DNA from 2 places in the Rhizorhabdus sp. P4_G5 genome. Region 1 is predicted to be linked to the other one. Evidence: predicted binding sites of a transcription regulator. Region 1 holds the regulator's gene; the other holds the start of a gene.

Region 1 (5,567 bases):
TAGCCTGCCGATGCATCTCGCGCTATGGCGCGCGGCGATGAGCAACAAGCTGACCGAAATCTGCGACGTCAAACGCGATCATGTGGCGCGCGCCAAGGCGGCGACATCCTTCGCCGACCTCACCGCCCGTGCCCGGGCCGCCAGCCCTCCTCGCGGGTTCCGGGCCGCACTCGATCGCAAGGCTGCCGACGGCTATGGCCTCATCGCGGAGATCAAGAAGGCGTCGCCCTCCAAGGGCCTGATCCGCGCCGATTTCGATCCGCCGACGCACGCGCGCGCCTATGAGCAGGCCGGCGCCGCCTGCCTATCGGTGTTAACCGACACGCCCTATTTCCAGGGTCATGACGATTATCTGGTGGCGGCGCGGGCGGCCTGCTCGTTGCCGTGCCTGCGCAAGGATTTCATGATTGATCCGTGGCAGGTGACCGAGGCGCGCGCGCTGGGCGCCGATGCGATCCTGATCATCGTCGCTGCGCTCGACAACGGCGCGATGGCCGAGATCGAGGCCGCAGCGATCGAGCATGGCATGGACGTTCTGGTCGAGGTCCACGACGCCGGCGAGCTGGAGCGCGCGACACGGCTCACATCCCGGCTGATCGGGGTCAACAATCGCGACCTGCGCGACTTCTCCATTGATCTGTCGCGCACCTATGAACTGGTGGCCAATGCGCCCGCGGGCTGCACGTTCGTCGCGGAGAGCGGGCTCGGCTCGAAGGCCGATCTCGACGCGATGGCCGGGCATGGCGTGCGCTGTTTCCTGGTCGGGGAGTCGCTGATGCGCGAAGCCGATGTCGCCGCGGCGACGCGCAGGCTGCTGACCGGCGCATGACCGGCAAGCTCACCCATATCGACGATGAGGGCGCGGCCCGGATGGTCGACGTCTCGGCGAAGGCCGAGACAAAGCGGGAGGCGATCGCCGAGGGGCGGATCCTGATAGCGGCGCCCGCGCTCGATGCGATCCGCGCCGGATCGGTCAAGAAGGGTGACGTCCTCGCGGCGGCGCGGGTCGCCGGGATCATGGCCGCCAAGAAGACCGCCGACCTCATCCCGCTGTGCCATCCGCTGCCGATCTCGGGCGTGACGCTGGACCTCGCGATCGAGGCCGACGGCATCCGTGCCACCGCCGCGGTGGTCACCACCTACACCACCGGCATCGAGATGGAGGCGATGACCGCTGTCTCGGTCGCGCTCCTCACCGTCTACGACATGGCCAAGGCGCTCGATCGCGGCATGCGGATCGAAGGCGTCCGCCTGTTGTCCAAGACCGGCGGTAAGTCGGGCGACTGGACGGCCTGATGACGCTGATTCCCGTTGCCGAGGCGCAGGCGCGGATGATGGCGCTCAGGCCGCCGCTGCCGATCGAAACGGTGCCGCTGGTCCAGGCGAACGGACGCCATGCCGCCGTCGATGTCGTCGCCGCCCGCACCCAGCCCGCGCTCGATCTGTCGGCGATGGACGGCTATGCGATCCGCTTCGCCGAGCGGCCCGGGCCCTGGACCGTCATTGGCGAAAGCGCGGCGGGCGGCGGCCTGGATCGTGCGCTCGCAGCTGGCGAGGCCGCGCGGATCTTCACCGGAGCGCCAGTGCCCGAAGGGGCCGACGCGATCCTCGTCCAGGAAGAAGCGGCGCGCGACGGCGACCGCCTGATGATGGCGGGCGAAGGACCGCGCGGGCCCGGCGCGCATATCCGCCGCGCCGGCAGCGATTTCGCGCAGGGGGACACGCTCATCGCTGCTGGCACGGCCATCGGCGCGGCGGCGATCGCGCTTGCCGTCAGCGGTGGCCATGGCGCGCTCGCAATTCGCCGGCGCCCGCGCATCTCCATTCTCTCGACCGGCAACGAACTGGTGCGGCCGGGCGTGCCGACCAGCGGCGCGCTGCTGCCCGCTTCCAACGGACCGATGCTGGCGGCCATGCTGGCGGGGCCGACCTGCATCGTCACCGATCACGGCATCGTCCGCGACGATCTCGACGCAATCGCTGCGGCCTTCTCCGCTTTGGCCGACCAGGCCAATATCATCGTCACCACGGGCGGTGCGTCGGTCGGCGATCATGATCTCGTCCTGCCCGCCCTGCAGAAGGCCGGCGCGCGCATCGATTTCTGGAAGGTCGCGCTGAAGCCCGGCAAGCCGGTGATGATCGGCACGCTCGGCGAAGCGATCGTGCTGGGGCTGCCCGGCAATCCGGTCTCGGCCTTCGTCACCGCCACCCTGTTCCTGAAGCCCCTCGTCGCCCACCTGCTGGGCGCGCGCAGTCCTGTCCCGGCGCCTATGCTCGCCCGGCTCGGAGCGGCGCTCCCGGCGACCGGCAACCGCGCCGAATATCTGCGCGGCCGCTGGAGCGAAGGTCGGGCGGTTCCGGTCATCAGCCAGGACAGCGCCGGCCTCGTGGCCCTGGTGCAAGCGGAAATGCTGATCGTGCGGCCGCCCAAGTCCGCGGCGCTCGAGCCGGGCGCGGATATCGAGATCATTCCACTCGCTTGACAGATTCGCGCCGGTTGCCTAAATGTTCTCCGTCCGTTCTAGACGAGGGCATTGCCATGCTGACGCGCAAGCAACATGAACTTCTCCTATTCATCCACGACCGGCTGATCGAGACCGGCGTGTCGCCCTCGTTCGAGGAGATGAAGGATGCGCTGGACCTCAAGTCCAAATCGGGCGTCCACCGGCTGATCAGCGCGCTCGAGGAGCGCAACTTCATACGCCGGCTGCCGAACCGCGCGCGCGCGCTCGAAGTGCTGCGTATGCCCGACATGATCGCCAAGGCTCCGGCCGCACCATCGAAGGCTCCGCCGGTCGTGCCGCAGGCAGCGAACGAGAATGTGCTGGAAATCCCGCTGCACGGCCGCATCGCCGCCGGTTTGCCGATCGAGGCGCTCGAGGGCCAAAGCACCTTGTCGGTGCCTGCGGCGCTGCTCGGCCCAGGCGAACATTATGCGCTCGAAGTCTCCGGCGATTCGATGGTCGAAGCCGGTATTCTCGACGGCGACTATGCCCTGATCCGCAAGGCCGAGACGGCGCGCGACGGCGACATCATCGTGGCCCTGATCGCCGACAGCGAAGCGACGCTCAAATATTTCCGCAAGGAAGGCGCGATGATCCGGCTCGACCCGGCGAACCGCGCTTATGACCCGCAACGCTACAAGCCGGACCAGGTCCGTGTGCAGGGCAAGCTTGCGGGATTGCTGCGGCGCTACTGACAAGCCGAACGTCATCCTGCACTTGTTTCAGGATCCACATGTCGGCTCGGGATCGTTCCCGTGTCGGGAAGTGGATGCTGAAATAAATTCAGCATAGCGACATCAAGGACGAGCAGGCGATCCGGGCCGGAACACGGACCAGGGATGGCGACCGACCGACCCGGCCACGGTTTCGACGACGCCGCGCTCCAGATCGATCGACAGACCCCCGCTGCGCGCCAGTAACGGCCGGTCGATGACGATCCAGCGCGGGCGGCACGAACGCGGCATCCGCCGGTCGCTTATGACAATGTCGGCGCGCGCGCAGGCACGGTTCATCCGGGCGATGTCGACCAGATAGGGGCTCCGGGTCGCGAGCAGCGTCCACGCGCGGCTGCCGCGCCGGAGCTGCGCCTCGCACAGGTCCGCGGAGCAGCGCGCCGCCTGGAGCGCATCGATCGGCACCGGCTCGCCATCGACCCCGGCCGCCTCGCTGAGCACGTCACGGATATAATCGCCGGCACGATCCCGCAGCAACGCCACCCGTCCGTCCGCCAGCACCACGGCAACATGCCGGCCGTCGCCCGTCACCAGCAGGTCCGGCACCGGGGACTGCAGCGCCCAGACGGCACCGATCACCAGCGGCACGGTGCCCCAGCGCCGCATCTTCGTCCGCCACAGCGCGATCCACAGCCCGCCCGCGATCATCAGCGCGAAGGCGCCCCACGCCATGCTCGGCAGCATCGCCACCGCACCCGGCGCGTCGCCGACCCGATGGGCGATCCAGAGCAGCAGCGCGAGCGCCTTCGACACCAGCCACCAGAAGGGCGCACCCAGGCCAGCAATGTCGAGCAGCAGCGCCACCGCCTCGAGCGGCATGATGACGAAGGTGGTCAGTGGAATCGCGACGATGTTGGCGGCGGCGCCATAGAGACCCGATTTGTGGAAGTGAAACAGCGCGATCGGCGCCAGCGCCGCCTCGATCACCACCCCCGAGAGCAGCAGCACCGCCAGCGAGCGCCCGAGCCGAGCCGCCCAGTGCTCGTCCCGCCCAGCCGAGAAGGATACCACTTTGGGATGTTCCAGGAAGGCGATCAGCGCGGTGACGGCCGCGAAGCTCAGTTGGAAGCTCGGCCCCGCGAGCGCTTCCGGCCACAGCAGCAGCACGATCAGGGCCCCCGTCGCGACCAGCCGCAGCGTGATCGCCTCTCGCCCCATGGCAATGCCGGCCAGCACGAGCAGCGCGGCGACGCACGAGCGGATCGTCGGCACCTGCGCGCCCGACAACAGGGTATAGCCGATCCCCGCCAGCGCGCCGGCGCCGGCCGCGACCAGCAACAGCGGCGCGTGCAGCGCCAGCCGGGGGCTCAGCGCGAACAGCCGCAGGGTAAGCAGCATCACGCCGCCGACCACCGCCGAGACGTGCAGCCCCGACACCGACAGCAGATGGGCCAGCCCGGATCGCCGGATCGCCTCCGCGTCTTCCTCGCCGATCGCCCCCTGGTCCCCGGTGGCGAAGGATGCGGCGATGCCACCTGCGCTGGCGCCGGTGACCCGCTGTTCGATATGCGCCGATAGCCGCGCCCGGCGGTCGGCAAGCCAGGTTGAAAAGCCGCCGCCGCCCGCGCCGGCATCGATCTTCGGCGGATCGAGCGCCTTTCCCCCGGCGCCGATGCCGAGGAACCAGGCGGTGCGGGCATAGTCATAGCCGCCGGGCACCGCCGCGGGTGCAGGCGGCATCAGCCGCGCGCGCACTGCGATATGCGCGCCGCCGGGTACCAGGGCGGGCAGGTCGGCCTGATCAACATTCAGCCTGATGCGCGGCGGCAGCAGGCCCGGATCGGTCGCTATCGTCAGCCGGACCAGCTCGCGCGCCGGAAGCCGCTCGACCGTCTCGATCCGTCCCGTGACCATCGCCACCAGCGGTCGATCGATCCGCGGCGCCGCCACCCAGTCGGCCCGCGACCATATCACCACCATGCCGATGAGCGCCGCCAATCCGGTTACCAGCACGGCACGGCCGATCCTGCGCTCGACGCCGGTCGCGACGCCGGCCAGCGCCACGCCCGCGAGCGCCGCCATGCCAGCCAGCCAGGCCAAGCGGTCAGGCAGCACCAGCCACAGCGCGATCCCGCCGGCGAGCATGACCGGCACCCACAAGCCAAGCTGGTCGCGCTCCATTTCGAGCGCACGCTCGACCCGATCTAGCATCCGCGCCATGGCCGCCCGGCCGCCCGTTGGAAGAGGCGGAGCCGCTACGCTAGGTGCGCGATCGAGCATCGACCACCCCGCTCTGATCATGGCCGGCCGCTCCCGACTCGCCGGCCAATTTGACCGGAGCCGAAAATGCTATACGGGGCGCCTCGACTTCGCTGGCCATCGTGCCGAT
Region 2 (5,567 bases), on a different contig from region 1:
GATTGGCGATTGGGAAGCGGGCCGCTCGCTATCGATATGAGAGTCAGTTTCAGAGAAGATGGGTCACTGTTCGGCATTTTGAAGTCGGATTTTGATAAATGGGCTGGCGGCCTAAATAGTTGGCGAGTCACCAGTGACGGAACGAAAAATGCCACGTTCCATGCATATTTCGCAGGTAAGAAAGAGGTGAGGTACGACCGTATCCCATCATCACCATCTGAAATGAACTTCATCAACGCGGCAGATCCATCTATTCAACGCTTCGATCTTGTAATGGAAGACAACGACCTGCTCATTAGGTGGGTATGGCCGCCGCAGATAAGCCGAGCACTGGTCTATTACTCCGGATCAAGATCGAAAGGGCGGGGGGGCAGATTCTACTTGCAATGTAGGATTTGATTTTGTTCACTCTATGTTCTATTCTCGAGCGCGGAGACTCGCATGGTTTACTATCGATATGCCGGAATCAAATCGCTGCCTGGGGCTGACGGCAAGATGCCTAGGCCGTTTCGCGTCGATGAGAATTGGAACGTCATCTATCTCGACGAGGAGCGAGATGAGGCAAAGCTCACAGGTCGGAATTCCGGCAAGCAGAATCGCGCGGGAATCGCGAGTTGGGACGAATTGGATCGCAAGCGCGATGAGGAGCTTGAGTCCATCAGGCGTCTTGGAGAGGAAAAGCCCATTCAACTTGCCGAACTCGGCAATTCGAATTGGAATGAGTATGAGGCGATGCGCGCGCAAGGCGAGCGAGATGGGCGAGTTTTGAAAGAGGCAGCCAAGGCAGGTGGCAATTTCTTTCGTAATTACGGAGATATGAGGGATGCTAACACGATCGGCGCGGACAAATACTTTCATTGCAAAGCCAACTGCGAAGCATCGTCGCTAGGTGAAACAGGAGAGGCTGTCGCGCGAACGATAAGCAATGGGCGAGAAATCGTGGACCAGCGTATCAAAGGTGACCCTAGGTCCGCCTCTCTCGCGGATCAACGGGCGAACGTGGCAGGCCGGAGTGCGGGACGGCGCATTCGCGAAGGGGGTTCGGGAGCGCATCAATGTACTGCGGCATGTGATCATTTTAGGCCCAACGGTCTGAACAAGAGATACTGAGATGAGACGAAGGGTGGCTGTCCTTGTGATAATAGTGGCAACGCTGTCAGCCATTTTTGCCGTTCGCTCCCTCAAGAATTTCCTCGATGTCGATGCGTGTTTGGATCGAGGCGGCGCATGGGACAAGCAGGCTTCAATCTGCGTGGGCACTCCCACAACACACGACCGATAACGTCGAGCGGGGTTAGCGAGACTGACCCGAGGATGAGTTTCCATAACCCCAATTTGAAACTACCTCACTACCAGCTTTAGTGCATCCTTGACTCCTCCCTTGTTGAAGGGAGTATAAGAACAAAACAAGAACCATGGATGAGTCGCGGATCTTATTGGCCGCCCTGAGATCGCGCATCTGTGCGATCGAGGGGCCGAAGCCCCCGGAAGCCACGCTGTTTGCGTTGGGCGCCGAGCCGCTCGACGCGCAATTGGGGGGTGGTTTGCCGTGCGGCAAGCTGCACGAGCTGTTCGCTGCCGAGCCGGACGATCGCGCGGCTCTGGCCGGGACCGCGCTGATGCTGGCGATACGACGGGGGGAAGGGCCGTTGCTCTGGCTGCGGCAGGATGGAGCGGTGCGTGCCGGTGGGGCACTTTACGGGCCGGGGCTCGCCGATCTCGGCCTGGATCCGTCTCGGCTGATCGAGATCGTCGCGCCGGACGAGGCGGCGCTGCTGCGCGCCGCGGGCGATGCGGTGCGCTGTGCCGATGTCTCGGCGGTGCTGATCGAGCCCTGGAAGGCGGCACGCGGCTTCGATCTGACGGTGAGCCGGCGGCTCGCGGTCGCGGCCGAGAAATCAGGGGTGACCGTGCTGCTGCTGCGCGCCGAGGCCGAGCCGGTCCCGAGCGCCGCCTATAGCCGTTGGCGGGTGCGATCGTTGGCGTCGGCGGCGCTCGAGGCCGGTGCGCCTGGCCATCCGGCGATCGAGATCGAGTTGTTGCGGCATCGCGGGGGACTGGCTGGGGTACGCGCCTGTCTGGAGTGGAATCGTGACGAGCATGTCTTCCGGGAAGCGACGCTATCTGGCGCTGTGCTTCCCCTTCCTGCCGGCCGATCGGCTGGCGCGGGCAATCCGGACGGGAGCGGTCCAGCCCGGCTTTCCGCCTGATGCCCCGTTCGCTTTGGTGGAGAAGCAGAAGGGTGCGATGCGGCTGGCCGCCGTCAGCCGGGCTGCACTGGCGCTCGGGCTGGCGCCCGGCCTCAGCCTGGCCGACGCGCGGGCGCGGATGCCCGATCTCGGCGTCGTCGATATCGATATGCGCGCCGATGGCGAATGGATCGAGCGGATCGCCGACGGCTGCGATCGCTACACGCCGATGGTGGCACTCGATCCGCCCGACGGGCTGATCCTTGATATCAGCGGCTGCGCGCATCTGTTCGGCGGCGAGGCGGGATTGCGCGAGGACCTGGTGGCGCGGCTGCAGCGGCTCGGCATGCATGTCCGCAGCGCGCTCGCCGACACCCCCGATGCGGCGCATGCGCTGGCGCATTATCCCGCCGAGGCGACGGCCATGCTGCCCGTCGAAGCCCTGGGCCTCGAGGCCGGGGAGGCGATGGCACTGCGCCGCGCCGGGCTCAAGCGCCTCGCCGATCTCAGCGCTCGGCCGTCGCAGCTGCTGTCGGCGCGCTTTGGGGAAGACGCTGCCGACCGGCTCGACAGGATCTCGGGCGGGCGCGACATCCGCATTACCGCGCGGCGTCCGCAAGCGGCGCTCGTGCTCGAACGGCGTTTCGCCGAGCCGATCGGTCATGTCGATCCCGCACTGGCCGCGATCGAGGCGCTGGCCCAGCAGGCGGCGCGGCGAATGGAGGAGGGGCATCGCGGCGGGCGGCGCTTCGAGGCGCAGCTGTTCCGCACCGACGGGCTGGTGCGCAGCCTGCGGATCGAGACCGGACTGCCGGTACGCGATGTCCCGCTGCTGATGCGGTTGTTCAACGAGCGGCTGGAGACGCTGTCCGATCCGGTCGATCCCGGTTTCGGCTTCGATCTGGTGCGGCTGTCGGTGCCGCTGTTCGAACCGTTGGCACCGCTCCAGCTGCCGCTCGAAGGCGGGGCGATCGCCGAGGGGGAGCTGGCCCAGCTGCTCGATCGGCTGTCGACCCGGCTCGGACGCAACCGCGTGCGGCGGTTTGCGCCGCGCGACAGCCATATTCCCGAGCAGGCGGTGCTGGCCTTTCCCGCGATCGGGGAAGCGCCGCCCGGCGGCTGGCCGTCGCCCGAGCCCGGCGAGCCGCCGCTGCGGCCCACCCATTTGTTCGATCCACCCCAGCCGATCGAGGTCCTCGCCTCTGTGCCGGACGGCCCGCCGCGCCAGTTCCGCTGGCGGCAGCGGCTGCACGACATCGTCCTGGCCGAAGGGCCGGAGCGAATTGGGGCGCTGTGGTGGCGCCGGGCCGACAATGCTGGGATGGCGCGCGACTATTACCGGGTCGAGGACAGGCAGGGCCGCCGCTTCTGGCTGTTCCGCCACGGCCTCTACGGCCGCGAGGCGAAGATCCCGACCTGGTATATCCACGGCCTGTTCGCATGACCGAGGCCGCCACCTTCGCCGAACTGGTCGCGGCGACCAACTTCTCCTTCCTGCGCGGCGCTTCGGCGGCCGAGGACATGGTCTCCGCTTCGATCGCGGCGGGCCATGCCGGCATCGGCATCGCCGACCGCAACACGGTGGCCGGCGTGGTGCGCGCCTGGAAGGCGCTGCGCACGGCGCGCGCCAATCTGGCGGCGGAGGGCGGGGCCGATATCGACTTCAGGCTGGTGGCCGGCGCGCGGCTGGTCTTTGCCGACGGGACGCCGGACATCGTTGCCTATCCCGCGACCCGGCGCGGGTGGGGGCGGCTGACCCTGCTCCTCACCACCGGTAATCGCCGCGCGATCAAGGGCGATTGCGTCCTCTATCTGGGCGACCTGCTCGATCATCTCGATGATCTGCTGCTGATCGTGATGCCGGCGGGGCAGGGGCTGAAGCTCGGGGATGTCGGCGCAAGGCTGCATCCGAAATGGCAGGGGCCGCTGGCTCCTGCGTCGTTTCTTCTCCCATTTTCGTCATCCCAGCGAAGGCTGGGATCCATGTCTCTTGCGGCAGGAGGGAAGGTTGAGAGCTCACCTCCCAGACTATCCCTAGTGAAGACAGACATGGACCCCAGCCTTCAGCCTCTGGCTGAAGTTTATCCTGAGCGCCTGCCTTGCAGGCAGTCGAAGGGCTGGGGTGACGGTCTGGGGAGAGTATTATCGATCCTCAACCATGCCGCGCCCGGACGCGTCTGGCTGGGCCTCGCCACATCCTATTCCGGTCCCGACCGCCGCCGCATCGCCAGGCACGCCAAGCTGGCGCGCGATATCGGCATCCCGCTGATCGCCACCAACGATGTCCTTTACGCCACCGCCGAGCAGCGCCCGCTCCACGATGTCGTCACCTGCATCCGTCTTGGCCTCAGGCTCGACGAGGCGGGAACCCGCCTCGCCGCCAATGGCGAGCGCCACATCAAGCCCATGGCCGAGATGGCGCGGCTGTTCAGACATTATCCGGAGGCGCTTGCCGAAAGCCTGCGACTGCTCGAACGAGTCCAGTTCGACCTCGGCCAGCTCCGCTATGAATATCCGCATGAGCCGGTTCCGTCCGGTTGGACGCCCCAGGCCTGGCTCGAGCATCTCGTCGCCGAAGGGGTGCGCGAACGCTATGGCGAGGATCCGGCGCCCGAGGTCGCCGAGCTGGTGGAAACCGAACTCAAGCTCGTCCGCCAGGCCAAATATGCCTATTATTTCCTGACGGTCCACGATGTCGTGAAGTTCGCGCGGAGCAAGGGCATCCTCTGCCAGGGGCGGGGATCGGCCGCCAATTCGGTGATCTGCTATGTGCTCGGCATCACCTCGGTCGATCCGGTCAAGCACAAGCTGCTCTTCTCGCGCTTCATTTCCGAGGATCGCAACGAGCCGCCGGATATCGACGTCGATTTCGAGCATGAGCGGCGCGAAGAAGTGATGCAGCATATCTATGCGCGCTACGGCCGCCATCGCGCCGGCATAGCCTCGACCGTGATCCACTATCGGCCGCGCAGCGCGGTGCGCGAGATCGGCAAGGTGCTGGGGCTGAGCGAGGATGTCACCACGAAGCTGACCTCGACGATTTGGGGCAGCTTCTCCTCGAAGATGGAGGAGAAGCGTTTCCACGAGACCGGCTTCGATATCGGCAATGTCGAGATCGCGCGGCTCAACATGCTGGTCGAGCAACTGCTGACCTTTCCCCGCCATCTGTCGCAGCATGTCGGCGGCTTCGTGCTGACCGAGGACCGGCTCGATGAGACCGTGCCGATCCACAATGGTGCAATGGACGAGCGCACCTTCATCGAATGGGACAAGGACGATATCGACGCCCTGCAGCTGATGAAGGTCGACGTGCTGGCGCTGGGCATGCTGACCTGCATCCGCAAGGCGTTCGACCTGATCGATACGCATCTCGGCAAG

The links. The regulator LexA, encoded in region 1, represses DNA repair genes until DNA is damaged. The targets are predictions, from matches to a motif close to GTTCCNCNCTTGTTCT.
Region 2: a site for LexA is predicted at 1,399-1,414, ahead of AC1DQK_RS14695 (ImuA family protein). Genes of this name have one in related genera too.

Annotation. Positions count from the first base shown of each region.
Region 1 covers NZ_JBFUKB010000003.1:370,108-375,674, reverse strand. The annotation lists gene trpC (indole-3-glycerol phosphate synthase TrpC) at 38-829, shown strand; gene moaC (cyclic pyranopterin monophosphate synthase MoaC) at 826-1,296, shown strand; gene AC1DQK_RS06130 (molybdopterin molybdotransferase MoeA) at 1,296-2,483, shown strand; gene lexA (transcriptional repressor LexA) at 2,540-3,199, shown strand; gene AC1DQK_RS06120 (ComEC/Rec2 family competence protein) at 3,302-5,398, opposite strand.
Region 2 covers NZ_JBFUKB010000008.1:3,018-8,584, reverse strand. The annotation lists gene AC1DQK_RS14705 (hypothetical protein) at 1-399, shown strand, start outside; gene AC1DQK_RS14700 (hypothetical protein) at 442-1,110, shown strand; gene AC1DQK_RS14695 (ImuA family protein) at 1,437-2,210, shown strand; gene AC1DQK_RS14690 (Y-family DNA polymerase) at 2,101-3,633, shown strand; gene AC1DQK_RS14685 (error-prone DNA polymerase) at 3,630-5,567, shown strand, end outside.